DNA from 3 places in the Methylibium petroleiphilum PM1 genome. Region 3 is predicted to be linked to each of the others. Evidence: predicted binding sites of a transcription regulator. Region 3 holds the regulator's gene; each other region holds the start of a gene.
The links. The regulator FNR, encoded in region 3, switches genes on or off when oxygen is low (the NO sensors DNR and NnrR bind a similar motif). The targets are predictions, from matches to a motif close to TTGATNNNNATCAA.
Positions count from the first base shown of each region.

Region 1: MPE_RS17665 (MBL fold metallo-hydrolase RNA specificity domain-containing protein) is a predicted target of FNR. The motif match lies at 4,858-4,871, and genes of this name have one in related genera.
Region 2: MPE_RS00075 (universal stress protein) is a predicted target of FNR. The motif match lies at 5,463-5,476, and genes of this name have one in related genera.

Region 1 is NC_008825.1:3,698,970-3,708,920, forward strand. It holds gene MPE_RS17640 (S1C family serine protease) at 1-721, opposite strand, end outside; gene MPE_RS17645 (TraR/DksA family transcriptional regulator) at 735-1,130, opposite strand; gene MPE_RS17650 (universal stress protein) at 1,339-1,782, shown strand; gene MPE_RS22885 (TraR/DksA family transcriptional regulator) at 1,802-2,170, shown strand; gene MPE_RS17660 (MgtC/SapB family protein) at 2,175-3,419, opposite strand; gene MPE_RS17665 (MBL fold metallo-hydrolase RNA specificity domain-containing protein) at 3,416-4,771, opposite strand; gene MPE_RS17670 (response regulator) at 4,909-5,589, opposite strand; gene MPE_RS17675 (sensor histidine kinase) at 5,586-6,818, opposite strand; gene MPE_RS22890 (sensor domain-containing diguanylate cyclase) at 6,974-8,467, shown strand; gene MPE_RS17685 (hypothetical protein) at 8,513-9,223, opposite strand; gene MPE_RS24450 (hypothetical protein) at 9,233-9,682, opposite strand; gene MPE_RS17695 (MOSC domain-containing protein) at 9,708-9,951, opposite strand, start outside.
Region 2 is NC_008825.1:15,642-25,592, reverse strand. It holds gene MPE_RS00105 (family 2A encapsulin nanocompartment cargo protein cysteine desulfurase) at 1-1,002, shown strand, start outside; gene MPE_RS00100 (YciI family protein) at 1,093-1,455, shown strand; gene MPE_RS00095 (YciI family protein) at 1,586-1,999, shown strand; gene MPE_RS24475 (VOC family protein) at 2,039-2,452, shown strand; gene MPE_RS00085 (RNA polymerase sigma factor) at 2,467-3,753, shown strand; gene MPE_RS00080 (formate/nitrite transporter family protein) at 3,726-4,523, opposite strand; gene MPE_RS00075 (universal stress protein) at 4,558-5,400, opposite strand; gene MPE_RS00070 (phenylacetate--CoA ligase family protein) at 5,528-6,970, shown strand; gene MPE_RS00065 (ElaB/YgaM/YqjD family protein) at 6,982-7,311, opposite strand; gene MPE_RS00060 (DoxX family protein) at 7,443-7,871, opposite strand; gene MPE_RS24420 (hypothetical protein) at 8,078-8,230, opposite strand; gene MPE_RS00055 (FAD-dependent oxidoreductase) at 8,333-9,951, opposite strand, start outside.
Region 3 is NC_008825.1:2,628,608-2,638,558, reverse strand. It holds gene ccoS (cbb3-type cytochrome oxidase assembly protein CcoS) at 1-134, shown strand, start outside; gene ccoN (cytochrome-c oxidase, cbb3-type subunit I) at 205-1,647, shown strand; gene ccoO (cytochrome-c oxidase, cbb3-type subunit II) at 1,670-2,299, shown strand; gene MPE_RS12485 (cbb3-type cytochrome oxidase subunit 3) at 2,316-2,486, shown strand; gene ccoP (cytochrome-c oxidase, cbb3-type subunit III) at 2,479-3,402, shown strand; gene ccoG (cytochrome c oxidase accessory protein CcoG) at 3,434-4,918, shown strand; gene MPE_RS12470 (hypothetical protein) at 4,943-5,191, shown strand; gene MPE_RS12465 (hypothetical protein) at 5,227-5,481, shown strand; gene fnr (fumarate/nitrate reduction transcriptional regulator Fnr) at 5,512-6,243, opposite strand; gene hemN (oxygen-independent coproporphyrinogen III oxidase) at 6,420-7,850, shown strand; gene MPE_RS12450 (sulfite exporter TauE/SafE family protein) at 7,870-8,559, shown strand; gene icd (NADP-dependent isocitrate dehydrogenase) at 8,685-9,938, shown strand.

The sequences.
Region 1 (9,951 bases), 1.1 Mb from region 3:
CCTCGGCGCCGACGACGGTGCGGGTGTTCATGCCGACGATCGCGCCGCTGCCGTCGAGCAGCGGTCCGCCCGAGTTGCCCGGGTTGAGGGCGAGGTCGCTCTGGATGAACAGCAGCTCCTGGTCCTCCGCGAAATGACGGTCGGTCCCGCCGACGATGCCGGCCACCACCGACCGGTTCAGTCCGTAGGGCTCACCCACCGCCAGCACCCAGTCGCCTGGCCGCAGCGCCGCCGAACGGCCCTGTGGCGGCGGCTCCGGGAGCACGAGCGGCACGCGCAGCAGCGCGATGTCGGCCATCTCGTCCTCGCCCACCAGCGTGGCGGCGACGATGCGCCGGTCCGGCAGCCGGACCGCAATGCGCTGGCTGCCGGCCACCGCATGCGAGGCCGTGACGATCAGGCCCTCGGCGCCGGAGATCACGAAGCCGGCGCCGATGCGGTCGGCCACGCGTCCTGCACCGACGCGACGCCGGGCCTCGGGCTTCTGCAGTTCGGCGGCCGAATACTCCAGGCCGACACCGAACACGCCCACCGCCGCCGAGAGCCCCTGCCGCAGGGCCGGCGCAAAGCTTGCCGGCGGCATGCGCGGCGGGTCCGCATCGGGCGCCTTCGGGTGGGCACACGACGTCAGCAGCGCGGACGCACCGGCCGCGGCGAGCGCCGCCGCTCCCACTGTGCGGCACCAGCGGGCCTTCGCGCCGCTCACCCGGCCCGAGGCCACGGATCGCGGCGGTTCATGAATAGGCCGCACGCCCGGCATGGTGTTCGTGTTCGTGTTCGTGCTCGCAATCATCGCAGCGGCTGGCCTGTGGCCGCTCGATCAGGCGCGCCGGCTCGATCGGTGCGCCGCATTCGACGCAATGACCATAGCGCCCGGTCTCGAACCGCGCGAGCGCCGCGCGCACCTCGCCGAGCACGACCGCGTCGGGCCGCGGCGCGGCGGATTCGGCGATGGCTGCACCATCGCACAGGCGGGTGGTGATCGTCTCGGCCATGTCCACCAGACGGCGCTCCAGGTCGATCAAGCGGTGCCGCAACAGGCTGCGGGTCGGTTCCTGGAGCCCGGCGGGGCAGACACCGCGAGGCGCGCCGGAGCTCACCGTCCGAAGAGTCGTCAGCGTCGGGCGCATGGAGTACCTCCGATTCCTTGCTCGCGCTCCGTGCGCGGCGTCCGGAACACTCTAGCCAGCCCCCCGCGCCGTGGCTTGCGCTGCATCAAGCACGCCGCCCGAAGGACCACGCGCCCGCAGCCTCTGCACTTGATCCTGGACAAGTCCGGGCGCCGTCGCGGCTCCTAGACTGGAACGACTGGCGGGCTTCCGATCGAGGCACCTTCTCATGTTCAAGCACCTTCTGGTTCCCGTCGACGGCAGCGCGCTGTCGGAACGCGCGATGCAGGCGAGCATCGACTTCGCCCGCCAGCTCGGCGCGTCGATCACCGCGTTCATCGCCGAGCCGCCCACACCCCCCGCGGGTTCGACCCACAGCGCGGCCCGCTATCTGCGCGACCTGGAGACCCACGCCCAGGTCGCGGCCGAGCATGCACGCGGCGTGCTGTCGGCGTTCGAGCGGCGCGCCAGCGACGCCGGCATTCCGTTCGACGGCTGCTTCGCGCAGGCCCACGAGATCGACGCCGCCATTGCGGACGCCGCACGCCAGCGCGGCTGCGATCTGATCGTGATGGTGACGCACGGTCGCGGACTGTTCGGCGAGTGGCTGTTCGGCTCGCAGACCCGGGGCGTGATGGTGCGCAGCAAGCTGCCGCTGCTGATGCTGCATTGAAATCTCGAGGACCCTCCGCATGAACACCCGACCCTGCGCGGACCTCCGCGACGACCTGCTGGCCCGCGAGGCCCGACTGCGCGATGAGCTGCGCGCCCACCGCGCCCGGCTGCTCGAGCCCGCGGCGGCCACCGGCAACACCTTCGTCGCCGGCAGCGAAGGCGCGGCGGCCGACGCCGAAGACGAGCTCGACATCACGCTGATCAGCCACTGGCAGCGCGAGCTCGACGAGGTGAGCGCCGCGCTGCAGCGGCTGAACACCGGCAGCTACGGTCACTGCGAGCGCTGCGGCGAGCCGATCGGTCTGCCGCGGCTTCGTGCGCTGCCCGAGGCCCGCCACTGCCTGGACTGCCAGGAGCAGGCCGACCGGGCGGTCCATCGCACCTGACGGCTCACCACCACGCGACGCTCCAGGCGAGCGCCAGGCTGACGGTCAGCGCCAGCCCGACGCGCAGTGCGTAGGCACGACCTCCTGCCACCATCGCCACACCGCAGCGCGTCATCGTGTTGGCGCTGACGGCGAGCAGAACGCCGTGCAGCAGGGCCTCGGTCGGCAGTTCGCCCGCCGCGTGCAGCGCGGCCAGCGATGCGATCGGCGCATGCGCATCGACCAGCGCGGCGAGCACCACGCTCAGCTCCAGTCCGACATCGCCGTAGTGGCGTTGCGCATTGCCCACCAGCAGCGCGACCAGGCCGAGCGTCAGTGCCACCGCGAGGGCTTCCCGCGGTCGCAGCGCGCTGCGCGGCGGACCCGCCGGCGGTTCGTGCACCGCCCCGGCCGTGCGCAGCGACAGCAGCCCGACCGCCAGCGCACCCGCCGCACCGGCCAGCGCCGGCAGCAGCAGCGCCGCCGCGGCCGGTGGCGACAGCAGGACGCTGATCAGCAACGCCTGCAACCAGGTGGCCACACCCGACAACACCGCCCCACCCGCCAGCAGCGCCGCCTGCTCGGGCCGCTCGCGCGCCCGGCCGCCGAGCGAGGCCACCGTGGCAGTGCTCGACACGAAGCCCGACACCAGCCCGGCTGCCAGCACGCCGCCCCGCGGTCCCAGCGCACGCAGCGCCACCTGGCCTGCCGCCTGCATCGCCAGGATCAGCAGCACCAGGGCGGCGAGCGGGCGGGGATCGATCCCTCCCAGGGCATCGAGCGATCGCGCCGGGATCAGGGGCAGCACGATGAGCGCCAGCGCCGTCAGCAGCAGCCCATCGTGCAACTCCTGCTCGCTGAGCAGCTCGGTTGCGAAGCGGTGCAGGCGTTCACGTGCTGCCAGCAGCACCGCCAGCCCCGCACCGCAGGCCGCCCCGAGGGCCGGCGAGAGGACCGACTGCACGCCGATCAGGTAGGTGGTGAACAGCGCCAGCTCGGTCGTCAGGCCAGGATCGCGCGAACGGCTCTTCGCGTGCGACAGCGCGGCCAGCCCGGCCACCAGCAGGGCGCCGACGATCACCAGCCCGGGCACCGGCACCCACTGCGCCAGGCCGCCGGTGGCGGCCGCGACGGCAAAGCTGCGCAGGCCCGCGGCTTCGCGGTCCCGACCGCGGCCCTTGCGGCGCTCGCGCTCGACGCCGATCAGCAGGCCGGCACCGAGGGCCACCGCGAGGCCGAGGGCACCGTCCGGCAGCGTGACCCCGCTCACAGGTCCAGCGCCGCGCCGTGTTCCGGCACCGACACGCGCCAGCCCAGTTCGTCCTGGATGCGCAGCCGCAGCGTGTCGGCCGCCACCGGCTCGCCGTGGACGACGAAGCAGCGCTCGGGCGGTGTCTCGAAGCCGCGCAACCACTCCATCAGCCCGTCGGCATCGGCATGGCCGGAGAAGCCTTCGAGGTGGCTCACGGTGGCCTTCACCGCGACGTACTCGCCGTGGATCTTGACCTCGCGCGCACCGCCCACCAGCGCCGCGCCGCGCGTGCCGCCGACCTGGAAGCCGGGGAACACGATGTGGTTGCGCGGGTTGGGCGCCAGCGCCTTCAGGTGGTGCAGCACGCGCCCGCCGGTGGCCATGCCGCTGGCCGAGATGATGACCTTGGGCCAGCGCTGGCGCGTCAGGCGCTCGGACGCCTCGGGCCCGGCGACCAGCGTCACATCGTCGGTCAGCGTGGCCGCCTCGCGCGGCGTGATGCGCAGCAGCTTGCGGTGGCGCTGGTACAGCGCGGTCGCGGTGCTCGCCATCGGGCTGTCTAGAAAGAGCGGCAGGTCGGCCGGGATCTCGCCGGCCGCCTTGAGCCGCTGCAGCACCAGCAGCAGGGCCTGCGCGCGACCGACGGCGAACGACGGCAGCAGCACGCTGCCGCCGCGGCGCACCGTGGCACGCACGATCTCGCCCAGATGCGCCTGCACGTCGTCGCGCGGATGGCAGCGGTTGCCATAGGTCGACTCGATCAGCAGCACATCGGCCTGCGCCACGCGGCCCGGCGCGGGCATCAGCAGGTCGTCGCCGCGACCGAGATCGCCCGAGAACACCAGCGTGCGGCCGTTCGCGCGCACGCTCACCGACATCGCCCCCAGCAGGTGGCCGGCGGGGGTGAACTCGATGCGGGCGTCGCCGACGCGCACACCGCGCCCGGCCGGGGCCACGCCGATGCGGGCGATGGCGCGCTTGGCGTCGGCCACGCCGTACAGCGGCAGGGCCGGCGCATGCCGCGACCAGCCGCCGCGGTTGGCGCGGCGTGCGTCCTCCTCCTGCAGGTGGGCGCTGTCGAGCAGCAGCACCTCGGCGAGGTCGCGCGTGGCGGCGGAGGCATACACCGGGCCCTTGAATCCCTGCCTCACCAGCACCGGCAGCCAGCCGCAGTGGTCGAGGTGGGCGTGGCTCAGCACGACCGCGTCGATCTGCGCCGGCGGCACCGCCAGCGGCGCCCAGTTGCGCTCGCGCAGCGTCTTGTAGCCCTGGAACAGGCCGCAGTCGAGCAGCACGCGCGCGCCGCCCATCTCGACCAGGTGCTTCGAGCCGGTGACGGTGTCGGCGGCGCCGAGGAAGGTGAGCTTCATGCGCGTCGGTGGCCCGCGGGCCAGTGCATCGGACACGCCGCACTCTGGCACAGCCGGCGCGCAACGGCGCCGCGACTCGCCGGCGGCTGACCTGGATCAAGCTCACGTTCCGCCACCGGCCGCCCGGCCGCGCGCCGTCAGACCTGCATCAGCTCCTGCCGCACCGCGTACAACGCCAGCTCCACGTCGTTGCGCACCCCGGTCTTCTCGAGGATGCGGGCGCGGTAGGTGCTCACCGTGTTGGACGACAGCACCAGCTGCTCGGCGATCTCGCCGACGCTCTTGCCGGCCGCGAGCAGGCCGAACACCTGGTACTCGCGGTGCGACAGGCGCTCGTGCAGCGGGGCCTCGTCGTCGCCGACGCCGCCCTTCCTGCTGCCGATGCCGGCCCCCACCGCGCCCGCCAGCTGCTCGGCGACGCTGGGGGTGATGAAGAGCTTGCCCTGCGCCACCCTGCGGATGGCGTCGATCATCTGCTCGCTGTCGGCGCTCTTGTTCAGGTAGCCGGCCGCGCCGAGCTTGAGGCTGCGCACCGCGTACTGCCGGTCGGGATAGGTGCTGAGCATCAGCACCGGCAACCTCGGGAACTCGGCCTTCAGCGACTTCAGCACGTCGAGTCCGTCGCGCTGCGGCATCGCGATGTCGAGCAGCACCACGTCGGGCGGCGTGCCGGCGGCGGCGCCGGCGCGCACCAGGGTCATCGCGTCGGGGCCGTTGCCGGCTTCGCCGGCCAGCGCGATGTCCCCGGCGTCGGCCAGGATCTGCTTGATGCCCTGGCGCACGATCACGTGGTCGTCGCAGATGACGACGCGGATCATGGCCGCTCCTCCGGCGCGAGCGGCATCACCAACCGCACCAGCGTGCCCTGGCCGGGCGCGCTGTCGATCGTGAGGCGCCCGCCGAAGTGTGCCGCGCGCTCGCGCATGCCCATCACGCCGTAGCTGCGCGGGTCGTTCAGCGCCTCGGCGGTGGTGCCGACGCCATCGTCGCGCACATCGAGGTAGAGCACCGGCTCGGGCGGCGCATCGACCACGATGCGGATGCCGACGCGACGCGCCTTCGCATGCCGCGCGATGTTCGACAGCAGCTCCTGGAAGATGCGGAACACCGCGATCGCCGACCCGCCCTCGGGCGGCGCGACGCCGGCGGCCACGTGCACCTGGATGTCGGCCTCCAGCTCGGCGCTCTCCAGCCACTCCTGGGCCTGCCACTCCAGCGCGGCCCACAGGCCCTGGTGATCGAGGATGCTGGGCCGCAGGTCGGTGATGATGCGGCCGACCTTGTCGACCGCGGTGTCGATCAGCGCGCCCATGCCCTCGCACTTGGCGGCCAGCGGCAGGCGGTCGGCGACGCGCTTCTCGAGCCAGTTGACGTCCATCTTCAGCGCCACCAGCAGCGAGCCGAGTTCGTCGTGGATCTCGCGGGCGATGCGGGTGCGCTCCTCTTCGCGCACCGTCTCCAGGTAGGCCGAGAGCCGGCGCCGCTGCGCGAGCGCGTCGCTGAGCGCGCGGGTGCGCTCGGCGACGCGCTGCTCCAGCCGGTCGTTGGTGCGTTCGAGCTCGCGCTTGGCGCGCACCAGCTGTTCCTCGGCCTGCTTGCGCGCGGTGATGTCGACGAAGGTGACCACCGCACCCACCACCGCGCCGGCCTCGACGATGGGGTAGGACGAGTACTCGGCCTGAAAGGAGCTGTCGTCGGCGCGCCACAGCACCTCGTGGTCGATGCGGCACGGCAGCCCGCGGCGGAAGGCGTTGAAGATCGGACAGTCCGCCTCGGCGTAATGCGCACCGTTGCCGTGCGAGTGGTGGATCAGCGCATGCATGTTGCGGCCGAGCACCTCTTCGGTGCGGTAGCCCAGGCCCTGGGCGGCGGCGCGGTTCATGAAAGTGCAGCAGCCGTCGATGTCGATGCCGAAGATGCCGTCCCCGGTCGATTCGAGCAGCAGCGTGAGACGGTCCTGCCACGGCGTGCCGTCGTGGCGCGGCACGGCCCGAGGCGCCGCCGAGGCGGGCGGCAGGGCGGCAGGGTCGGGCGAACAGACGTGCATGCTCGACTTGGCGCAAGCCGTGTGCCACCGATCGGTTCGCGCGGCAAGGGTTTGCCCGGGTGCCGGCCCGGTGTTGCAAGAGCTTGCCGACAGGCGCCACGTCGCGGGCTATCCTCGATCGTCGTGATGCTCCCGCCGCCAGGCCGTCCGTCGAGATGCCCGCTGTTCCCGCTGCCCGTGCCGAGAACGACGCCGATCGCGTGGCGCACCTGCGCCGCTTCGAGATCCTCGACAGCCTGCCCGAGGGGGCCTACGACGACATCGTGGCGCTGGCCTCGCAGCTCTGCGGCGCGCCGATCGCGCTGATCTCGCTGGTCGACGCCGAACGCCAGTGGTTCAAGGCCCGCGTCGGCCTCGAGGCCCAGGAGACCCCGCGCGACCTGGCCTTCTGCGACCACGCGCTGCTGCGGCCGGACGCGGTGTTCACGATCCCCGACGCCCATGCCGACCCGCGCTTCGCCGACAACCCGCTGGTCACCGGGCCGCCGCACATCCGCTTCTACGCCGGTGCACCGATCCTCGTGGAGGGCGGGCTGCCGATGGGCACGGTGTGCGTCATCGACACGCAGCCGCGCCTGCTGGCGCCGGCCCAGGCCGCGGCGCTGCAGGCCCTGGCACGCCAGACCGCGGCGCTGCTGGCGCTGCGTGCGCACACGCGCCTGGCGCAGCAGCAGGCGGCCGAACTGGCGAAGACCTCGGCCGAGGCGCAGCGCGAGCGGCAGCGCAGCGCGGAGTTGCTGGACCTGGTGCTGCGCGGCGGCAACCTCGGTCTCTGGGACATCCACGTGCCCTCCAGCGTCTGGACCGCGAACGCGCGCGAACTCGAGATGCTGGGGCATGCCGCCGACGGGGCCGGGCCGAGCACCACCGACTGGCGCACGCTGATCCATCCCGACGACTGGCCGCAGGTGCGGGCCGCGCTGCAGGCCCACCTGGGCGGCGCGGCGCCGGCCTTCCAGTGCGAGCACCGCATGCGGCATCGCGCGGGCCACTGGATCTGGGTGCAGAGCCATGCGGTGGTGGTCGACCGCAGCGCGGACGGGCAGCCGCTGCGCGTGGTCGGCACGCACCGCGACGTGACGCGCCGCAAGGAGGCCGAGGCCGAGATCGAGCTGGCGCATGCGCGGCTGCAGCAGCTGTCGACGACCGATGCGCTGACCGGGGTGGGCAACCGGCGCCATTTCGACGACTGCCTGGCCCGCGAGTGGGCGCGCAGCGCGCGGACACACCAGCCGCTGGCGCTGCTGATGATCGACATCGACCACTTCAAGCTCTACAACGACCGCTACGGCCACCCTGCCGGCGACGACTGCCTGCGCCGCGTGGCCGAGCTCATCACCGCCTGCGCGCGGCGCGGCGGCGAGATCGTGGCGCGCTACGGCGGCGAGGAGTTCGCGGTGCTGCTGCCGGGCACGCCGATCGATGGCGCGCGGGCCGTCGCGCAGCGCTGCCTGCAGGCGCTGCGCGACGGCGCGATCGAGCACCTGGCATCGCCGACCGACGGCGTGGTGTCGCTGAGCATCGGCGTGGCCGTGCGGGTGGCGGGCAAGTCGATCGAGCCCAAGGCCCTCACCGACGCGGCAGACGCCGCGCTCTACGAGGCCAAGCGCGGCGGCCGGGACCGGCTGGCCGTCGGTACCGCGGGCTGAGCGCGGCAGCGGCGCCGCGCGCGTCGGCGCAGCGGTCCGATGGGATCAGGGCAGCGTGACGCGCATCTGCACCACGTAGCGCCGGTCGCGCGCGATCTCGGCGCTGGACAGCACCCCGCGTTCGCTGCGTCGCTCGCTGCCGCCGTCGCTGGCGACGGTGACCCACTCACCGAGCGGCAGCTGCACCGTGGTCAGCAGGCCGGCGCGGTCGATGCTGCCCTCGGGCTGGGGCTGGCCGCGGAAGTCGTAGCGCGAGGGCATGCCGCCGGAGGCCAGCGCGCTGGCCTCGGTGCGCACTTCCACCGTGACCGGCGAGCCGCCGCCGGGCCAACGGGGCCGCACCGCGACGCTGCGCCCGGTGTCGACGTAGCTGCTGCCGGCGATCGCGCCGGGGCCGCTGGGCGTCCACACCACCTCCAGCCAGGTCAGCGGCACGGACGCGCCCACGTTCAGCATTCCCTGACCGCCGTTGAGCACGAGCAGCCGGTGCTGCGCATCGCCCGATCGGTCGCCGCTGCGCGACTCGAGCGTCACGCCGGCGCGGCCGGACACCTGGCCGTTCGGCCCCACCGTCACCGCACCGTCGCGCAGGCCGCCGCCGCTGGCCGTGAAGCTGGACTCGTCGCCCTGGCGCACCTCGACCAGCAGGTTGCGCTGCGGCAGCGCAGAGGCCGGCGGCGCCGCGGCCACGCCACCGGGCAGCACCAGCGCGGCCAGGCCGAGCGCGCAGAGGAAGGAAGGCAGGGCGCGAGACATTCGCGGAGCTTAGTACGTGGCGGGTGGAGTGCGTCTTCGCGCCGGCTGGCGGCGCCGTGGCGCCGGGACGGCCGGCGGGACCGCGTGGCGGGCGAGCAGCGCGGCCAGCGCCTCGGGATCGCTCTGCGCCAGAGCCTCGACGGCGGCCGACGCCGCCTCGCGCCGCTCGCGCCGCTGCCGGTCCTTGATGGTCTCCACCTCGACGGCCAGCGTCCGCAGGCATTGCAGTGCGGTCTGCGCCTGCGCCGCGCGCTCGGGCGTGGCGTCGGGCTGCTGGCCGAGCACCACCTCGCTGAGCCAGCCGAGCTGCTTGCCGTAGCTGGCCACGTCGAACACCGCGCGTTCGACGTCGGCGTCGCCGGCCGTCGGGCGGATCCCGCTGAAGATGTCCTGCGTGACCGCACCGCTCAGCGGAAAGTGAAGCTGCGGCGCCCAGTGGAGCCAGAACCAGGGAAACATCGGCAATCCTCCTCGCGGGTTGTCGTCATCCGCCGGGTGGCGCGAACTCGCACACCACCGCGTCGCCCAGGTGCAGCATGCCACCGGCCAGCACCCGCGCGGTGACACCGCCATGCCCGCGCACCGCGCTGTAGCCCCCCGGACCGAGCGCCTCCTCCATGCGCGAGCAGGGCTCGCAGGGGCCGGTGAGCTCGAGCAGCACGTCGGCGCCGATGCGCAGGCGCAGCGGCTGGTCGCGGAACAGCGTGCGCACGGCCAGCAGGTTCAGC
Region 2 (9,951 bases), 1.4 Mb from region 3:
CGCTTCATCGGCGCGAGCTCGGTGGAAGAGATCGTGTTCGTGCGCGGCACCACCGAGGCCATCAACCTGGTGGCCAAGAGCTGGGGCGCGCAGAACATCGGTGCCGGCGACGAGATCGTGGTCTCGCACCTCGAGCACCACGCCAACATCGTGCCGTGGCAGCAGCTCGCCGCCGAGAAGGGCGCGAAGCTGCGCGTGATCCCGGTCGACGACAGCGGCCAGGTGCGGCTCGACGAATACCGCAAGCTGCTGAACGACCGCACGAAGATCGTCTCGGTGACGCAGGTGTCCAACGCGCTGGGCACCGTGGTGCCGGTGAAGGAGATCGTCGAGCTGGCGCACCGCGCCGGCGCGAAGGCGCTGGTCGACGGCGCGCAGTCGGTCTCGCACCTGCGGGTGAACGTGCAGGCGCTCGACGCCGACTTCTTCGTGTTCTCCGGCCACAAGATCTTCGGTCCCACCGGCATCGGCGTGGTCTACGGCAAGCGCGAGGTGCTCGAGGACATGCCCCCGTGGCAGGGCGGCGGCAACATGATCGCCGACGTGACTTTCGAGAAGACGGTCTACCACGGGCCGCCGACGCGCTTCGAGGCCGGCACCGGCAACATCGCCGACGCGGTGGGCCTGGGCGCGGCGCTCGACTACGTGGAGCGCGTGGGCATCGAGAACATCGCGCGCTACGAGCACGACCTGCTCGACTACGCGACGCACGCGCTGCGCCCGATCGCCGGCGTACGGCTGGTGGGCACCGCGCGCGACAAGGCCAGCGTGCTGTCCTTCGTGCTCGACGGCTACACGACCGACGAGGTGGGCAAGGCGCTCAACGAGGAAGGCATCGCGGTGCGCACCGGCCACCACTGCGCCCAGCCCATCCTGCGCCGCTTCGGACTCGAGGCCACGGTGCGGCCCTCGCTGGCGTTCTACAACACCTGCGAGGAAGTGGACCGCTTCATCGCGGTGGTGCGCCGGCTGAGCGGCGCGCGGCGCGTGCCGGCACGCTGACGGTCGGGCTTTTCCCGGCCGACGCAGAATCGGCTCCGGGTCACGCCGTCGCACCCCCTCGGGCGCGCGAGCCGGTGACCGGGAGCCGAGATGTCCTACATGCTGCTGATCGTCGAACCGACCGGCCAGCGCCGCGAGCGCGGTGTCGAGGCCGGCAAGGAAGCCTATGAACGCATGCTGCAGTTCGGCGCCGGGCTGCAGGCGCGCGGGGTGCTGGAAGGCAGCAACTCGCTGGCCTCCACCCGCGAGGCCGTGCGGCTGCAGGTGCGTGACGGCCGCCCTCAGCTCATCGACGGCCCGTTCGCCGAGGCCAAGGAAATGGTCGGCGGCTACTTCCTGCTGAACGTGGCCACGCGCGACGAGGCGCTGGCGATCGCCGCCGCCTGCCCGGCGGCCGAGTGGTGCACGGTGGAGGTGCGGCAGGTCGGGCCGTGCTTCGAGTCGGCGATCTGAACCCTCACCCGCGCCCTTTCACCCGTTTCAGCAAATCCCGCCGCGGCCGCTGTCGATCCGGCCCGTCGTCGTTCGTCGTACCCCCGAGAGCCCGCGAAAGGCGCTCACCGTCACGACCGGGAGAACTGCGATGCGATTCATGATCATGGTGAAGGCCACGTCCGACACCGAGGCGGGCGTGATGCCCGACGACAGCCTGATGGCCGCGATGGTGGCCTACCACGAGGCGCTGGCGCAGGCCGGCGTGCTGCTCGACGCCGCCGGCCTGCAGCCCAGCCGCGCCGGATGGCGCATCCGCTACGCCGGCGGCCGGCGCACGGTGACCGACGGACCGTTCGCCGAGAGCAAGGAGCTGATCGCCGGCTACACGCTGATCCAGACCCGTTCGCGCGAGGAGGCGATGGAGTGGGCGCGCCGCTTCCCGGCGCCGATGGGCGCGCTGGCCGATGGCGAGGTGGAGGTGCGGCAGCTCTACGAGCTCGACGAGCTCCCGCCCGGCGCAGCGCTGGAGCGCTTCCGCGAACTGCAGGCGCCGCAGGGCTGAGGCGCCTTCTCTCCGACCGATCTCCCGAAAGGACTCGCCATGCACTCACAGATCTTCGTCAACCTGCCCGTCAAGGACCTGCCGCGCTCGATGGCCTTCTTCAAGGCCCTGGGTTACGGCTTCGATGCGAACTTCACCAACGACCTCGCCGCCTGCCTGGTGCTGGCGCCGAACCTCTACGCGATGCTGCTCACCGAGCCCTTCTTCAAGGGCTTCACCGACAAGCCGATCGCCGATGCCAAGCAGACCACCGAGGTGCTGGTCTGCCTGTCGTGCGAGAGCCGCGCCGAGGTGGACGCGCTGGTCGCGAAGGCCGTGGCGGCGGGCGCCGCGGTGCCGCGCGCACCGCAGGACCACGGCTTCATGTACGGTCACGGCTACGAGGACCTCGACGGCCACATCTGGGAGCTGGTGCACATGAGCGGCGATCCCTCGGCCGCCGGCGCGGCCTGAACCGCACGCGGCCAGTGGCGACGACCGACACGCAGCGCGCGATCGATGCCGTCTGGCGCATCGAATCGGCGAAGATCGTCGCCGTGGTCGCGCGCATGGTGCGCGACGTCGGCGTGGCCGAGGAGCTGGCGCAGGATGCGCTGGTCGCCGCGCTCGAGCACTGGCCCGTCGACGGCCTGCCCGACAAGCCCGGGGCCTGGCTGATGACCACCGCCAAGCACCGCGCGCTCGACCGGCTGCGGCAGGACGCGCTGCACGCGCGCAAGCAGCAGGAGCTCGGCGCCGACCTCGACGCGCTGCAGGCGGGCGTGGTGCCGGACTTCGTGGACGCGCTCGACGCGGCACGCCAGGACGACATCGGCGACGACCTGCTGCGCCTGATCTTCACCGCCTGCCATCCGGTGCTCGGCACCGAGGCGCGCGTGGCCCTCACACTGCGCCTGCTGGGCGGGCTGAGCACCGACGAGATCGCGCGCGCCTTCCTGGCGCCGGAGGCGACGATCGCGCAGCGCATCGTGCGCGCCAAGCGCACGCTGAGCGCGGCCCGCGTGCCCTTCGAGGTGCCGCAGGCGCAGGAACGCGCGCCGCGCCTGGCCTCGGTGCTGGAGGTGGTCTACCTGATCTTCAACGAGGGCTACTCGGCCACCGCCGGCGACGACTGGATGCGCCCGGCGCTGTGCGACGAAGCGCTGCGCCTGGGCCGCGTGCTGGCCGGGCTGGCGCCCGACGAGCCCGAGGTGCACGGCCTGGTGGCGCTGATGGAGATCCAGTCCTCGCGCACCGCGGCCCGCACCGATGCGCGAGGGCGGCCGGTGCTGCTGCTCGACCAAGATCGCACGCGCTGGGACCCGCTGCTGATCCGCCGCGGCCTGGCCGCGCTGGAGCGCGCCACGGCGCTGGGCGGCCTGCGCGGGCCGTATGCGCTGCAGGCGGCGCTCGCGGCCTGCCATGCGCGCGCGGCGAAGGCGGCCGACACCGACTGGCCGCTGATCGTGGCGCTCTACGACGCGCTGGCCCAGGTGGCGCCGTCGCCGGTGGTCGAGCTCAACCGCGCGGTCGCGGTCGGCATGGCCTTCGGACCAACAGCGGGGCTGGAAATCGTCGACACGGTCGCATCGAGCCCGGCGCTCGCCGGCTACCCCTGGTTGCCGAGCGTGCGCGGCGACCTGCTCGCCAAGCTGGGCCGCCATGACGAGGCGCGCGCGGAGTTCGAGCGCGCCGCGGCGCTGACGCGCAATGGGCGCGAGCGCGAGCTGCTGCTGGAGCGGGCGGCTCAGTCGCGCGATGCCGGCCGCAGGTAGATCACCCAGTAGACCAGCGCGACCAGCACGCCACCGCCGACCAGATTGCCGGCGATCACCGCCAGCAGGTTGCCCGCGATGTCGCCGGCAGCCAGCGGCGCACCGAGCAGCAGCGCCAGCGGGAAGAAGTAGAGGTTGGCGATCGAGTGCTCGAAGCCGGCGGCGACGAAGGCGGTGACCGGGAACGCGATGGCCAGCAGCTTGTCGGTCACGCTGCGCCCGGCCAGCGCCATCCACACCGCCATGCAGACCAGCACGTTGCACAACACCCCGCGGAAGAAGGCCTCGGCCAGCGGCAGCTGAGCCTTCGCGGTCGCGATGCGGACCACGCTGCGGCCCACCTCGCCCTGCTGCAGCGCACCGTGCCCCGACAGCCACACCAGCAACGCCAGACCGGCCGCACCCACCGCATTGGCCGCGCCCACCAGCGCCCAGTGGCGCAGCAGCTCGGCGCTGCCGATGCGCCCACCGGCCCAGGCCATCACGAGCAGGTTGTTGCCGGTGAACAGTTCGGCACCGGCCACCACCACCAGCATCAGGCCGAGCGAGAACACCAGCCCACCCAGCAAACGCGACACCGCGAAGCCCAGCGTGGCATCGCTCGCCACCAGCGTGGACAGCATGGCGCCCAGGCCGATGTAGGCCCCGGCCAGCACGCCCAGCAGCGCAAGCGTCAGCCGCGGCAGCCGCGTCTTGGCGACGCCGATCTCGCTCACGCGCGCGGCGATCTCCTTCGGCGCGTAGGCGTCGAGTCCGAACAGGTCGCTCATGCGCGGTGCCGACGGGGCGCGCGGATGCGCACGCTCAGTGCACCATCAGCACCGGCAGCGTCATCGAGCGCAGCACGGTGCGCGTCACGCCGCCCAGCACCCACTCCCGCGCGCGGCCGTGACCGTAGCAGCCCATCACCAGCAGGTCGGCCTGCAGATCGGCCGCCTGCGACAGCAGCATTTCGCCCAGCCCGGCGCTCGGCCGCACGCCTCGGTGCAGCGTGGCCGTGATGTCGTGGTGCTGCAGGAAGGCTTCGATCTCCAGCGGCGTGCGCGTATCGCTGTCTTCCGCCTCGTCCCAAGCGATCAGGTGCACCTGCCGTGCCCGTCGCAGCAGCGGCAACGCCGCGGTGACGGCGCGCGCCGACTCGCGCGTGGGCTTCCACGCCACGAGCACGGTGTCGCCGACCGCGGCACCGGTGTCCACGTACGGCAGCACGAGCGCCGGCTTGCCGCTGTCGACCAGCACCGAGGTGGCGAAGTCGGGCGGTGCGCCGCTCGGGGCCGCGTCGGGGTCGTGCTGACCCAGCACCAGCAGGTCGGACGCCCAGCCGCGGCGGACGAAGGCGCCGACCGGTTCGCCGCGCGCCTCGTGCCAGCTCACCTCGGGCAGGCCGCCGGCTCGGGTCCGGGCCTGTTCGAACACGTTGCGTGCGCGTTCGCGCTGCGCGGCCTCGGCGCCGATCAGCAGCGAGGCTGCGCCGGTCTCGACGGTGAAGGCATACGGGTTCTGCAGCACCGACGGCGTCACCGCGTACAGCGTGTCGAGCCGGGCCCCTTGCGCGGCGGCCAGGCGCTGCGCCGTGTGCAACCGCCGCGCGCAACCGTCGGCATCGTCGTCCAGATGAACCAGGATCGATGTCAGGTCGTTGCTCATCGCCATGCTCCCCATGCCAGCTGTCTTGATCGACACCGTAGGCCACGATGTCCCTGCGCGGCTTGATGTCCATCAACCAGAGCCCGCAGTGGCTGCCCATAATCGACCGCATGCCCGTCGCCCCACCATGACCGCGCAGCATCCCGCGCCGCCCTTCGACACGTGGCTGTGGATGCAGGCGTGGAGCGAGACCTGGTGCGCCGGGCTCGACCCGGCGGGCGCGGGGCAGCGCCTGCGCGCTCAGCGGCTGGCGCGGCTGATCGACGCCACGCTGAGCGGCTCGCCGTTCTACCGCCGGCGCCACCCCGGAGCGCACGAGCTCGCCGACTTCCGGCCGGTGAGCAAGGCCGAGCTGATGGCGCACTTCGACGACTGGGCCACCGACCGCCGCATCACCCGCGCCGCCGCACAGGCCTTCGTGGCCGACCCGGCGTGCATCGCCGACGGCTGGCTCGGCAACTATCTGCTGTGGACCAGCTCCGGCACCAGCGGCGAGCCCGGCGTGTTCGTGCAGGACGCGCGCAGCCTGGCGGCCTACGACGCGATCGACGCGCTGCGGCTGCGCGGCGCCGGGCCCGGCCAGGTCTCGCTCGGCAGCTGGGGCGCGCGCCAGCGCTTCGCCTTCGTGGGTGCCACCGGCGGCCACTTCGCCGGCGTGGTGAGCATGGAACGGCTGCGCCGTCTGGTGCCGGCCGCGCTGGCACCGGAGATCCGCGTGCTCTCGGTGCTGGAGCCGCTGTGCGACGTGGCGCAGGCGCTGCAGGCCCAGCAGCCCAGCGTGCTGATCACCTACCCGAGCTGCGCCGCCGCGCTGGCCCGGCTGCAGGAGGCCGGACAGCTGCGGCTGGCCCTGAAGGAGGTGTGGACGGGCGGCGAGCAGCTCTCGGCCGAGCAGCGCCAGCAGATCCAGGCCGCCTTCGGCTGCCCGGTGCGCAACAACTACGGCGCCTCGGAGTTCTTCACCATCGCGTGGGAGTGCGCCCACGGCGAGCTGCACCTGAACGACGACTGGCTGGTGCTGGAGCCGGTGGACGAGCGGCTGCGGCCGTTGCCGGTGGGCGAGATGTCGCACAGCACGCTGCTGACCAACCTGGCCAACCTGACGCAGCCGCTGCTGCGCTACCAGCTCGGCGACCGCGTGCGCCGCGTGGCGGAGCGCTGCAGCTGCGGCAGCGCCTTCCCGCTGATCGAGGTGCAGGGCCGCGCCGACGACACGCTGCGGTTGCGCGACGCGCAGCACCGGCCGGTGACCATCCTGCCGCTGGCGCTGGAGACCGCGATCGAGGAGGGCGCGCACGTCACGCAGTTCCAGGCGCTGTGCGGCAGCGATGGCGATTCGATCGAGCTGCGCTTCGAGGCCTCGGTGGGCGACGCGCGCGCGGCGTTCACGCAATCGCGGCGCGCGCTCGCCGACTTCCTGGCGCACCACGGCGTGAGCGGCACGCGCATCTCGATGAGCGCGGCCGAGCCGCTGCGCCAGCGCGCAAGCGGCAAGCTGCGCCGCGTGGTGATGCTGCCCGCTGCGCCGGTGCGTCGCAAGCCCCCGGCACGCGCGCCCGCTCGGCGCTGAGGCCTCCGCCTCTAATCGCGCCGCGCGATCAGCAACCCGACCAGCAGGCCCACGCCGGCGGCCACGCCGATCGCCACGTACGGGTGCTCATGCACCGCGTGGTCGGCCTTGCGGGCGGCGCGCCGGCCGCGGTACAGCGCCTCGTCTTCCAGGCGGCCCAGCTCCCGGCGCGCGCGGCGCAGTTGTGCCTCGAGCTTCTCGCGGGTGCTGCCGATCTGCTCGCTGCCGGCACGCTGCGCGTCCTTCAGCAGGTGATTGGCCTCGTCGACCATCTGCTGCAGGCCGTGCGCGAGCCGTTCGCGGGTGGCGTGCTCGGGGGTGGAAGTGGCGGTCGAGTCCATGCAGTGCTCCTTGCCGTGGGAATGGACGCGAGGCCGCGGGGCCAGGCGCCCGGGATGGGTGAAGGACCATCCTAGGCGCCCGGCGAGGCCGCCCGTTGACCAGGGTCAATTGCGGCCGGCCACGCTGCGGATCAGGCGCGGGCCAGCGGCCCGCCCGCGCGGCGCCCGTCGAAGCCGATGCTGCCGGTCCCCAACGCCGCCACCAGCAGCAGGCCGCCGGCGACCGACACGTTCTTCATGAACAGCAGTTGCTGCACGAAGGCCTGGTCGGCCGGCAGCGACCAGAAGGGGTGGAACAGCACGCTGGCCAAGAGGGTGAAGCCGGCCAGCGCCAGCGCCGCCCAGCGCGCCTGGAAGCCCACCACCAGCGCCAGGCCGGCGATCAGCTCGAACAGGCCCACGGCGACCGCGACCGCCGAGGCGAACGGCACGCCGCCGCTGGCGATGTAGCCCGCGGTGCCCGAGATGTCGCCGAGCTTGCTGGCGCCGGCCAGCACGAACATCAGCGCCAGCAGGATGCGGCCGACCAGGGCCAGGGGGGACTTGACGGTGTCGAGCATGGGAATTTCTCCGTGAGGTTGAAAAGGTGCGGTTCGGCTTCGAAACCGGTTCCTCACTGCGCTGGCCGGAACGGCCGGGGAACGGGCTTCTCGATGCAGGAAGCTTAGGTGCGCCGAGGCGCGCCGGGAGTGGCCGGCCGTGAAGGCATCGTTCAAAACGGCTGAGGGCCCGCCGGCCGAAGCCCGGCGCGCGCGGCGTCCTGCGACTACTTCTTCGCCGGGTCGCGGCGCACCGGTTTGCTGCCGGCCGCCGTGTCTTCGGGCTTCCTGGCGTCCCCGATCACGCTCTTCAGCGGACAGACCGAGAAGGCCGGGCACTTCTTGCAGCCGACGGCGACGGCGATGGGGCACAGGGTCATGGTGGTGTCCTCCTCGGACCAATAGACCACGCACCACGCTCTCGCACAAGGGCGTTTGCGCCGGTGGCGCAGGCCCGCCGCGCGAGGCGGTCGGTCGCGACGCTAGACGGCGACCGGCGCCCGCGCCGCCAGGAACTGGTGAATCATCGCCACCGCCGCGGCGCCTTCGCCGATGGCGCCGCCGACGCGCTTGACGGAGCCCGAGCGCACGTCGCCCACCGCGAACACGCCGGGCACGTTGGACTCCAGCGCGGCCGGCCGGTAGCCGTCGCCGGCCGCGCCTTCGATCGCCTGGCCGGTGCGCACGAAGCCGTGCGCGTCGACCGCCACGCCGCAGCCCTGCAGCCACGCCGCCTCCGGATCGGCGCCGACGAACAGGAACAGGTGGCGGATGCGACGCGCCTCCTCGGCGCCGCTGCGGTGGTCGCGCCAGGCCAGGCCTTCCAGGCCCTCGGCGGTGCAGCCGTCCAGCCGCGACAGCTCGGTGTGCGAACGCAGGTGGATGTTGGGCGTGGCCTCGATGCGGTCGATGAGGTAGCGCGACATACTGGCCGCGAGGCCGGCGCTGCGCACCAGCATGTGCACGGCCACGGCATGCTGGGCCAGGAACACCGCCGCCTGGCCCGCCGAGTTGCCGCCGCCGATGAGCGCCACCTCGGCCTGCGCGCACAGGCGCGCCTCCACCGCCGAGGCCCAGTACCAGACGCCCCGGCCCTCGAACTCGGCCAGGCGCGGCACGGCCGGGCGGCGGTAGCGCGCGCCGCTGGCCACGACCACGCTGCGCCCGCGCAGCCTCCGCCCGTCGGCGAGCTTCACGTGCAGCTCGGCCGCCGGGCCGTCCTTCGCGCGGCTGCAGTCCAGACCGACGGCCTGCGCCGGGATCAGCATCTCCGCGCCGAACTTTTGCGCCTGCACGAAGGCCCGCCCGGCCAGCGCCTGACCCGAGATGCCCGTGGGAAAACCGAGGTAGTTCTCGATGCGCGCGCTGGCGCCGGCCTGGCCGCCGTAGGCGCGGCAGTCGAGCACCACCACGCTCAGGCCTTCCGAGGCCGCGTAGACCGCGGTGGCCAGCCCCGCCGGGCCCGCACCGACCACCACCACGTCGAACAGCTCGTCGCGCTCGGCCGTGTCGACCATGCCGATGCAGCGCGCCAGCGCGTCCTCGCCGGGATTGAGCAACACCGAGCCGTCGGGGCAGACCACCACCACCTCGTCCGCGGCCGCGCCGTACTGCGCGATCAGCGCCGCCGCGTCGGCGTCCTTGCGCGCGCAGACCATCTGGTAGGGCTGGCCGTTGCGGCGCAGGAAGGCCTGCAGGCGCAGCATGTCGGGCGCGGTCGACGGGCCGATCAGGACCGGGCCGCTAGCCCCCGATTCGATGAGCGACACGCGCCGCAGGATCAGCGCGCGGGTGATGCGCTCGCCCAGTTCGGCCTCGGCCACCAGCAGCGCGCGCAGCTGACCGGGCGGCACCAGCAGCGCCTCCACCGCCTCTTCGGCCGTGCCGTCCACCAGCGCCGGGCGGCCCGAGAGCTGGCCCACTTCGGCCAGGAACTCGCCCGGCCCCTGGCGCACCAGCGGCAGCACGTGGCCCAGGCCGTCGCGGTGGGTGACCGACACCACACCGGACAGCAGCACGAACATGCCCGGGCCCACCTCGCCCGACGTGAACAACCGCTCGCCGCGCGCATAGCGGCACACGCTGCCGAAGCGGCTGATGC
Region 3 (9,951 bases):
TCGCCTGGGCGGTGCACCACGGCCAGTTCGACGACCTCGAGCGCGAGGCCACCCGGGTGCTGGAAGAGCCCGGCGCCTGCGGCGCGCCCGCCACGGCGGCCGACCCGAACGCGCACGCATCGACCGAAGCTTGACCGGCGTCAAGCCGCATCAAGGCTCCGGTTCGGACACTCCCTGTCATCGACAGGATGCGAGGAGAGTTCGATGAACGCAATGGCGGCCCAGGGAGCAGCGCCGGTCTACGAGGATCGTGTGGTCACGCAGTTCGCGCTGGCGGCCGTGCTGTGGGGCGTGGTCGGCATGGCGGTGGGCGTGCTGATCGCAGCGCAGCTCACGTGGCCGGAACTCAACTTCGGCATTCCCTGGCTGAGCTACGGGCGGCTGCGGCCGCTGCATACCAACGCCGTGATCTTCGCGTTCGGCGGTTGCGCGCTGATGGCCACCTCCTTTCACGTGGTGCAGCGCACCTGCCAGGTCCGGTTGTTCGCGCCGGCGCTCGCGCACTTCACCTTCTGGGGCTGGCAGGCGGTGATCGTGCTGGCTGCGGTCACGCTGCCGCTGGGCATGACCAGCGGCAAGGAGTACGCGGAACTCGAGTGGCCGATCGACATCCTGATCACGCTGGTGTGGGTGGCCTACGCGGTGGTGTTCTTCGGCACCATCGGCATCCGCAAGGTGCGCCACATCTACGTGGCCAACTGGTTCTTCGGCGCCTTCATCCTGACGGTGGCGCTGCTGCACCTGGTGAACAGCGCGGCGCTGCCGGTGAGCCTGACCAAGAGCTACTCCGCCTACGCCGGCGTGCAGGATGCGATGGTGCAGTGGTGGTACGGCCACAATGCGGTGGGCTTCTTCCTGACGGCCGGCTTCCTCGGGATGATGTACTACTACATCCCCAAGCAGGCCGAGCGCCCGGTGTACAGCTACCGGCTGTCGATCGTGCACTTCTGGGCACTGATCTTCACCTACATGTGGGCAGGCCCCCACCACCTGCACTACACCGCCTTGCCCGACTGGGCGCAGAGCGTGGGCATGGTGTTCTCGCTGGTGCTGCTGGCGCCCAGCTGGGGCGGCATGATCAACGGGATCATGACCCTCAGCGGTGCCTGGCACAAGCTGCGCGACGACCCGATCCTGAAGTTCCTGATCGTCTCGCTGTCGTTCTACGGCATGTCGACCTTCGAGGGGCCGATGATGTCGATCAAGACCGTCAACGCGCTCTCCCACTACACCGATTGGACCGTCGGACACGTGCACAGCGGCGCGCTCGGCTGGGTGGGCTTCATCTCGATGGGCTCGCTGTACTACCTGATCCCGCGCATGTTCGGCCGCAAGGAGATGTACAGCGTGCGGGCGATCGAGCTGCACTTCTGGATCGCGACCATCGGCGTCGTGCTCTACATCGCCGCGATGTGGATCGCCGGCGTGATGCAGGGCCTGATGTGGCGCGCCATCAACCCTGACGGCACGCTGGTCTACAGCTTCGTCGAGAGCGTGAAGGCGACCTTTCCGTTCTACGTGGTGCGCCTGCTCGGCGGCCTGCTGTACCTGAGCGGGATGCTGCTGATGGCCTGGAACGTGGTGATGACCGTGAAGGCGGGCCGCCGCGCGCTTGTGCCGGTGCCCACCGCGCTGGCGCGCGCCTGAACCCTGCCGAGGACCCGATGACATGAGCAACGAACACAACGCAGCGCCGGCCCGTGGCCACGAGCGCATCGAGACCACCAACTGGCTGATGATCGTGCTGATCCTGGTGGTGGTGGCTGTCGGCGGCCTGGTCGAGATCGTGCCGCTGTTCTTCCAGCGCAGCACCACCGAGCCGGTGCCCGGCCTCAAGCCCTACACGGCCCTGCAGGTGGCCGGCCGCGACGTCTACGTGCGCGAGGGTTGCTACAACTGCCACTCGCAGATGATCCGGCCGTTCCGCGCCGAGACGCTGCGCTACGGCCACTACTCGGTGGCGGGCGAGTTCGTCTACGACCGGCCGTTCCAGTGGGGCAGCAAGCGCACCGGTCCCGACCTGCACCGGGTCGGCGGGCGCTACAGCGACGAGTGGCATCGCCTGCACCTCGCGAACCCGCGCGACCTGGTGCCCGAGTCCAACATGCCCGCCTATCCCTGGCTCGCCAAGGCGGCGCTCGATCCGGCCGAGATGCCTGGAAAGCTGCGCGCGCTGCGAACCCTGGGCGCGCCGTACACCGACGCCGAGCTGGCGCAGGCCGGCGAGGACGTCAAGGGCAAGACCGAGCTCGACGCGCTCGTGGCCTATCTCCAGGTGCTCGGCACCGCGGTGAAGTGAGAAGGGGACGCACGAAATGAGCCTGAACGAATTGCGGGCAGCCGTGACGCTGCTGTCCTTCCTGGTCTTCATCGGCATCGTCGCCTGGACCTTGTCGCGTCGGCGCAATGAGAGCTTCGAAGAAGCTGCCCGTCTGCCGTTCGCGGCCGACGAGGCCGCAACCCGGCTGGGGGGCCGTCATGAGTGATTTCGTCGCGGTCGGTTGGCCGCTGTTCATCGCCATCGTCACGATCGCCGGCCTCGCGGCGTGCCTGGTGCTGCTATTCATCGCCAGCCGCCGCAAGGTGATGGCCGGCGACAACACCACGGGCCATGTCTGGGACGAGGATCTGCGCGAGCTGAACAACCCGCTGCCGCTGTGGTGGATGGGGCTGTTCGTGCTGACGGTGTTGTTCGGTGCGCTCTATCTGGTGCTCTATCCGGGGCTGGGCACCCACCCAGGCCAGCTGCGCTGGACCTCGCAGTCGGAGTACGAATCGGAGATGGCGCGCGGTCGCGCCCAAGTGGAGCCTCTCTACGCGCGCTTCACCACGATGTCGGCCGCCGAACTGGCGCGTGACCCGCAGGCCCATGCGCTGGGCGAGCGGCTGTTCATCAACAACTGCGCGCAGTGCCACGGTTCCGACGCGCGGGGCAGCAAGGGCTTTCCGAACCTGACCGATACCGACTGGCTGCACGGCGGGTCGCCCGAGCAGATTGCGCAATCGATCGCCCAGGGGCGCCAGGGCATGATGCCGCCGATGGCGGCGGCAGTCGGCAGCGCCGACGATGTGCGCAATGTCGCGAACTACGTGCTGAGCCTTTCGGGCAGCCCGCACGACAGCATCGCGGCCCAGATCGGACGCACCAAGTTCACGGCCTGCGCAGCCTGCCACGGCCCGGGCGGCAAGGGCAACCCGGCGCTCGGCGCGCCCAACCTCAGCGATCGGATCTGGCTGCACGGCTGGGGCGAGGAGGCGGTGGTCCGGATGATCAACGAAGGCAAGACCAACCTGATGCCGGCGCACGCCGGGCGGCTGAGCGATGCGCAGATCCAGGTGCTCGCCGCCTACGTCTGGGGGCTCTCGAACGGCGGGGCCACGACAACGGCCGCAGCGAAATGAGTCCCCGCCGCCGCCCTGGCGCGAGTTGTCGATGAGTCGACCGGCGTCACGCGTGATCCCGATCGCGCCGGTGTCCGACGACACCGGCGAGATGGTCTCGCTGTATGCGAAGCAGGCGACCATCCACGCACGCTCGGTGCATGGCTGGTTCGCTGCGTGGCGCTGGGCGCTGGTGTGGCTCACGCAGCTGGTGTTCTACGGGCTGCCCTGGCTGCCCTGGAACGGCCGCCCGGCGGTGCTGTTCGACCTGGGCGCACGGCGCTTCTACATCTTCGACCTGGTGCTCTACCCGCAGGACTTCATCTACCTGACGGGCCTGCTCATCCTGTCGGCTTACGGGCTGTTCCTGTTCACCGCGGTGGCAGGCCGCCTGTGGTGCGGCTACGCCTGCCCGCAGACGGTCTACACCGAGATCTTCATGTGGGTCGAGCACCATATCGAGGGCGACCGCCAGGCGCGCCTGAAGCTCGATGCCGCGCCCTGGGGCGCCGCGAAGCTGGCCCGCCGGTCGGCCAAGCACGCGGTGTGGCTGGCGATCGGCCTGTGGACCGGCTTCACCTTCGTCGGCTACTTCACGCCGATCCGCGAACTGGGCGGCGAGGTGCTCGCGCTGATCGGTCTGGCCGGCCCGGGGTCGGCCGGGCCCGGCCCCTGGGAAGCGTTCTGGGTGCTGTTCTACGGCTTCGCGACCTATGGCAACGCCGGCTTCATGCGCGAGCAGGTGTGCAAGTACATGTGCCCGTACGCGCGCTTCCAGAGCGCGATGTTCGACCACGACACCCTGATCATCAGCTATGACGGCGGGCGCGGAGAGCCGCGCGGCTCGCGCCCGCGCAGCCTGGCGCACGACGCGCTGGCCGCCCAGGGCAAAGGCGACTGCATCGACTGCACGCTGTGCGTGCAGGTCTGCCCGACCGGCATCGACATCCGCGAGGGGCTGCAATACGAGTGCATCGGCTGTGCCGCCTGCATCGACGTGTGCAACGGCGTGATGGACAAGATGGCGTATCCGCGCGGACTGATCCGCTATGCGACGCAGAACGGCCTGACTGCCGGCCAGAGCAGGCTGGACTGGCGGCGTGTGTTCCGTCCGCGCGTGCTGGTCTACGGCGTGATCCTGCTGCTGATCTCGGTCGGCTTCGTCACCAGTCTCGTGCTGCGCAGCCCGATGCGCGTCGACGTGGTGCGCGACCGCGGTACGTTGGCAAGGCTGGTCGACGAAGGGCGCATCGAGAACGTCTACCGGTTGCAGATCATGAACGCCACCGAGTCGGAGCAGCGCTACCGGGTGGTGGTGAGCGGCATCGCCGGCGCGCAGGCGCAGGTGCGTGACGAGGTGCGGCTGGCCCCGGCCGAGTCGCGCTGGGTGCCTGTCGCGGTGCAAGTGCCGCCGCAGAGCGCCGCGGCCCTGGGCCCCGGCGCCCACCCCCTGCGCTTCGAGATCATCCGCGAGGCCGACGGCATGCAGCCGGCGGCCAGCGTGTCCGAGAAATCCACCTTCGTCGTGCCGCGCTGAACGCGGCCCTCTCCGGAGCAACCCATGACCCCGAACGAGAACGCAACCCGCCCGACGCCCGCGCCCGAGCGGCCGCTGCCCTGGTGGCGCGAGCCCATGCTGTGGCTGGTGCTGGGCGGCCCGCTGGCGGTCGTGGTGGCTGGCATCGTCACTGCCGTGATCGCCGTGCGTGGCAGCGACCCGGTGCTCAGCCGCAGCAGCGAACCGCTGGGCAGCGACACGCCGGCAGTGCAGGCGCGCAACCATGCGGCCACGCCGCGTCCCGAGCGCTGAACGTGGTGCCGCCCGTCGACCCGGAGCTCGCGACGATGAGACAACGCACGCTGTGGATCGTCTGGCCGTCGTTCCTGATGGCGGGTGTGCTGGAGGTCCTGGTGTTCAGCGCAGCCGACCCGGCGGAACTGAGCGGCTGGGTCGGGCGCGCGCTGGAGACGGTGTCGCCGGCTGGCGTCTACACGCTGGCCTTCTTCGCGTTCTGGACCGTGTGCGCGCTGACGTCGATGTTGACGCTGCTGCTGGCAATGCCGGAGCCGGCCAATACCGAGCCGCGCCGCTGGCCCTGAGTCGCGCCGGGCGAGGCAGGCGGCGAACCTTCAGCAGGCCGGGCCGTTGACGAGCCGGCGCAGCCCGGATTCGTCGAGCACGCGGATGTCGCGCTGCTTAACCTCGAGCAGGCCTTCGTCCTGGAACTTCGAGAAGGTGCGGCTCACGGTCTCCAGCTTGAGACCGAGGTAGCTGCCGATCTCCTCGCGCGTCATGCGCAGCACGAGCGACGAGGCCGAGAAGCCGCGTGCCTGCAGGCGTTGCGTGAGGTTCAGCAGGAAGGCCGCGAGCCGCTCCTCGGCCCGCATGCTGCCGAGCAGCAGCATCACGCCGTGGTCGCGCACGATCTCGCGGCTCATGATCTTGTGGAACTGGTGCTGCAGCGGCGTGGATTCGCGCGACAGCTTCTCGAGCTGCGAGTAGGGGATCTGGCAGACCTGGGAGTCCTCCAGCGCCACCGCGTCGCAGGCATGGCGGTCGGTGCTGATGCCGTCCAGTCCCAGCAGTTCGCCGGCCATCTGGAAGCCGGTCACCTGGTCACGGCCATCGTCGGCGGACACGCAGGTCTTGAAGAAGCCGGTGCGCACCGCATAAAGCGACTCGAAGCGATCCCCGGCGTGGAACAGCGTGTCGCCGCGCTTCACGGGGCGGCGGCTGCCCACCAGCTGGTCGAGGTGGTCGAGATCGTCGTCCGACAGCCCCACCGGCAGGCAGAGCTCGCGCAGGTTGCAACTGGAGCATGCGACCTTGAGGGCCTCGATGCGGATCGGTTCGCGTTCCATGCGCTTCATTATGATCTTGTGCGCGGCCCGCGATGGAGCATGTGAGTCGGCGGCGGCGTCGTGAGGGGCAAGTTGCATGATCGACCTCAAGCTGTGCATGGATTGTCGGAGGCCACCGGCGACCGGCCTTGACCCAGATCAAGAGCCCGGTGAGAGGCCCTCGGCACAGTCCGGACATGCCCCCTCCGACCCTGACCGACATGCTGGAACCGGCTGCGCCGAGCGAGGAACTCCTGAGTCGTCTGGACGCCGGTGGGCCGCGCTACACCTCCTACCCGACCGCCGACCGCTTCGTGGAGGCCTTCGGCCCCGCTCAGTACCGGCAGGCCCTGGGCCAGCGCCGCAGCGGAGCCCCGGCGGCCGGCGCGGTGGGCGGCGGCACACCGCTGTCGATCTACGTTCACATCCCATTCTGCGAGTCGGTCTGCTACTACTGCGCCTGTAACAAGGTGATCACCCGGCAGCACCGGCGCGGCACCGAGTACCTGGAGTGGCTGGGCCGCGAGGTGGCATTGCACCAGGACGTGATCGGCAGCCGCCAGCGCGTCAGTCAGCTGCACCTCGGCGGCGGTACGCCGACCTTCCTGGACGATACGGAGCTGTCGCAGCTGATGGCCCTGCTGCGCGGTGCCTTCGACCTGCAGCCGCAGGCCGAATGCTCGATCGAGGTCGACCCGCGCACCGTCAGTGCCTCGCGGCTGGCGCACCTGAAGGCGCTGGGTTTCAACCGCCTGAGCTTCGGCGTGCAGGACTTCGACCCCGAAGTGCAGCACGCGGTGCATCGCGTGCAGCCGGCCGAGCAGGTGGAGGCACTGATCGCCAGCGCGCGCGCATTGGGCTTCGATTCGATCAACGTCGACCTGATCCACGGCCTGCCCAAGCAGACCCCGGCCTCGCTGGCCCGGACGGTGGAGCAGGTGGCGCGGTTGCGGCCGGACCGCGTGGCGCTCTACAGCTATGCGCACCTGCCGCAGCGCTTCAAGCCGCAGCGGCGCATCCATGCGGCAGACCTGCCAGGCACCGCCCAGCGCGTGACGATGCTGTCGAACGCGATCGCCGCCTTCCTGGCGCACGGTTACGACTACATCGGCATGGACCACTTCGCCCTGCCGGGTGACGCGCTGGCCGCGGCCAAGCGGCAGGGCCGGCTGCACCGCAATTTCCAGGGCTACAGCACCCAGCCCGACTGCGACCTGATCGGCCTGGGCGTCTCGGCCATCGGCCGCATCGGTGCGACCTACAGCCAGAATGCGAAGACGCTGCCGGAGTACCAGGACGCCCTGCGCTCCGGGGAACTGCCGGTGGTGCGCGGCCTCGTGCTGACGCGCGACGACGTGGTGCGCCGCTCGGTGATCATGGCGCTGATGTGCCAGGGGCGGGTGGTGTTCGAATCCATCGAACTGGCTCACCTGCTCGATTTCCGCCGCTACTTCGAGGCCGAACTGCGCCGGCTGCAGCCACTGGCCGGGCAGGGGCTGATCGAGATCGACGACGACGCGATCCAGCTCACCCCGCTGGGCTGGTACTTCGTGCGCGCCGTGGCGATGGTGTTCGATCGTCACCTGCAGGCCGACCGCGATCGCGAACGCTATTCGCGGCTGATCTGACGCAAGGGACAGTCACGGCATGAGCCTCTCGCTGGTGGCGGCCGGGCTGGCGATCGGCATCGCGGGCAGTCCGCACTGTGCCGCGATGTGCGCCGCGCCCTGCGCGGCGATCGAGCGGTCCTGCGGTGGCGCACGGCCTGCGCGGGCCGCCGCCGCCCTGCATCTGGGGCGCCTGCTGTCCTACGGCCTGGCGGGGGCGCTGGTGGCCACCGGGGCTGGATGGATGGCCGAACTGGCCCAGGCCACCCGCTGGTTGCGGCCGCTGTGGACCCTGCTGCAGGTGACCGTGGTGGTGTTTGGCCTGTGGCTGCTGGTGGCCGGACGCATGCCCCGCATCGTGCTGGGCACCGGCTCCGCACCCGGCGTGGCCGTCCCCATGCTCGGGCCGCTCCCTGCGAAGGGGCGGCGGCGCGGCTGGGGCTGGGCCGGTACGGCCGGAGCGCTGTGGGCGGCCTGGCCTTGCGGCCTGCTCTATTCGGCGCTGGTCGTTGCGGCGCTGGCCGACGGGCCGCTGGCGGGCGCTGCGGTCATGCTCGCCTTCGCGCTGGGCGGCGGGCTGGCCTTGCTGTTCGGCCGCGGCGTGCTCGGTCGACTGGGGCAGGGCGCCAGCGCGGCGAGGTGGACCGGTGCCCTGCTGGTGATGGCTGGCGGATGGGCGATCTGGCTGCAGCTGACCGGTCCGTCCGGGCCATGGTGCAAGGTGGTCTGATGCAGCGGATCGATGGTGCTCGCGGCCGCCGTCCGGCGGCTCGCTGCACCGCACGATGGCTCGCCTAGAATCGAAGCCACCCCCCCTGTTCCTTCCGACCCCTTACCCAGCGGAGACGCAAGTCCATGTACCAGCACATCAAGGTGCCTGCCGACGGCCAAAAGATCACCGTCAATGCCGATTTCTCGCTCAACGTGCCCGATCAGCCGATCATCCCCTTCATCGAGGGCGACGGCACCGGCTTCGACATCACGCCGGTGATGATCAAGGTGGTCGACGCGGCGGTCGAGAAAAGCTACGGTGGCAAGCGCAAGATCCACTGGATGGAGATCTACGCCGGCGAGAAGTCGACCAAGGTCTACGGCCCCGACGTCTGGCTGCCGGAAGAGACGCTGCAGGTCCTGAAGGAGTACGTGGTCTCGATCAAGGGCCCGCTCACCACGCCCGTGGGTGGTGGCATCCGCTCGCTCAACGTGGCGTTGCGCCAGGAGCTCGACCTCTACGTCTGCCTGCGCCCGATCCAGTACTTCGAGGGGGTGCCGAGCCCGGTGAAGGAGCCGCACAAGACCAACATGGTGATCTTCCGCGAGAACTCGGAGGACATCTACGCCGGCATCGAGTTCGAAGCCGAGAGCGAGAAGGCCAAGAAGCTCATCAAGATCCTGCAGGACGAATTCGGTGTCAAGAAGATCCGCTTCCCCGCCACATCGGGCATCGGCATCAAGCCGGTGTCGCGCGAGGGCACCGAGCGCCTGGTGCGCAAGGCCATCCAGTACGCGATCGATAACGACAAGCCCAGCGTGACCATCGTGCACAAGGGCAACATCATGAAGTTCACCGAGGGCGGTTTCCGCGATTGGGCCTATGGCCTGGCGCAGAAGGAGTTCGGCGCGCAGCCGATCGACGGCGGCCCGTGGTGCAAGTTCAAGAACCCGAAGACCGGCAAGGAGATCACCGTCAAGGACTCGATCGCCGACGCCTTCCTGCAGCAGATCCTGCTGCGCCCGGCCGAGTACTCGGTGATCGCCACGCTCAACCTGAACGGGGACTACGTGTCCGACGCGCTGGCCGCGCAGGTGGGCGGCATCGGCATTGCGCCGGGGGCCAACCTGTCGGACTCGATCGCGATGTTCGAGGCCACCCACGGCACCGCGCCCAAGTACGCCGGCAAGGACTACGTGAACCCGGGCTCCGAGATCCTGTCGGCCGAGATGATGCTGCGCCACATGGGCTGGACCGAGGCGGCCGACCTCGTCATCTCGTCGATGGAGAAGTCGATCCTGTCGAAGAAGGTCACCTACGACTTCGCGCGCTTGCTGGACGGCGCCACGCAGGTCAGCTGCTCGGGCTTCGGGCAGGTGATGATCGACAACATGTGATGAGCCTGCCGGC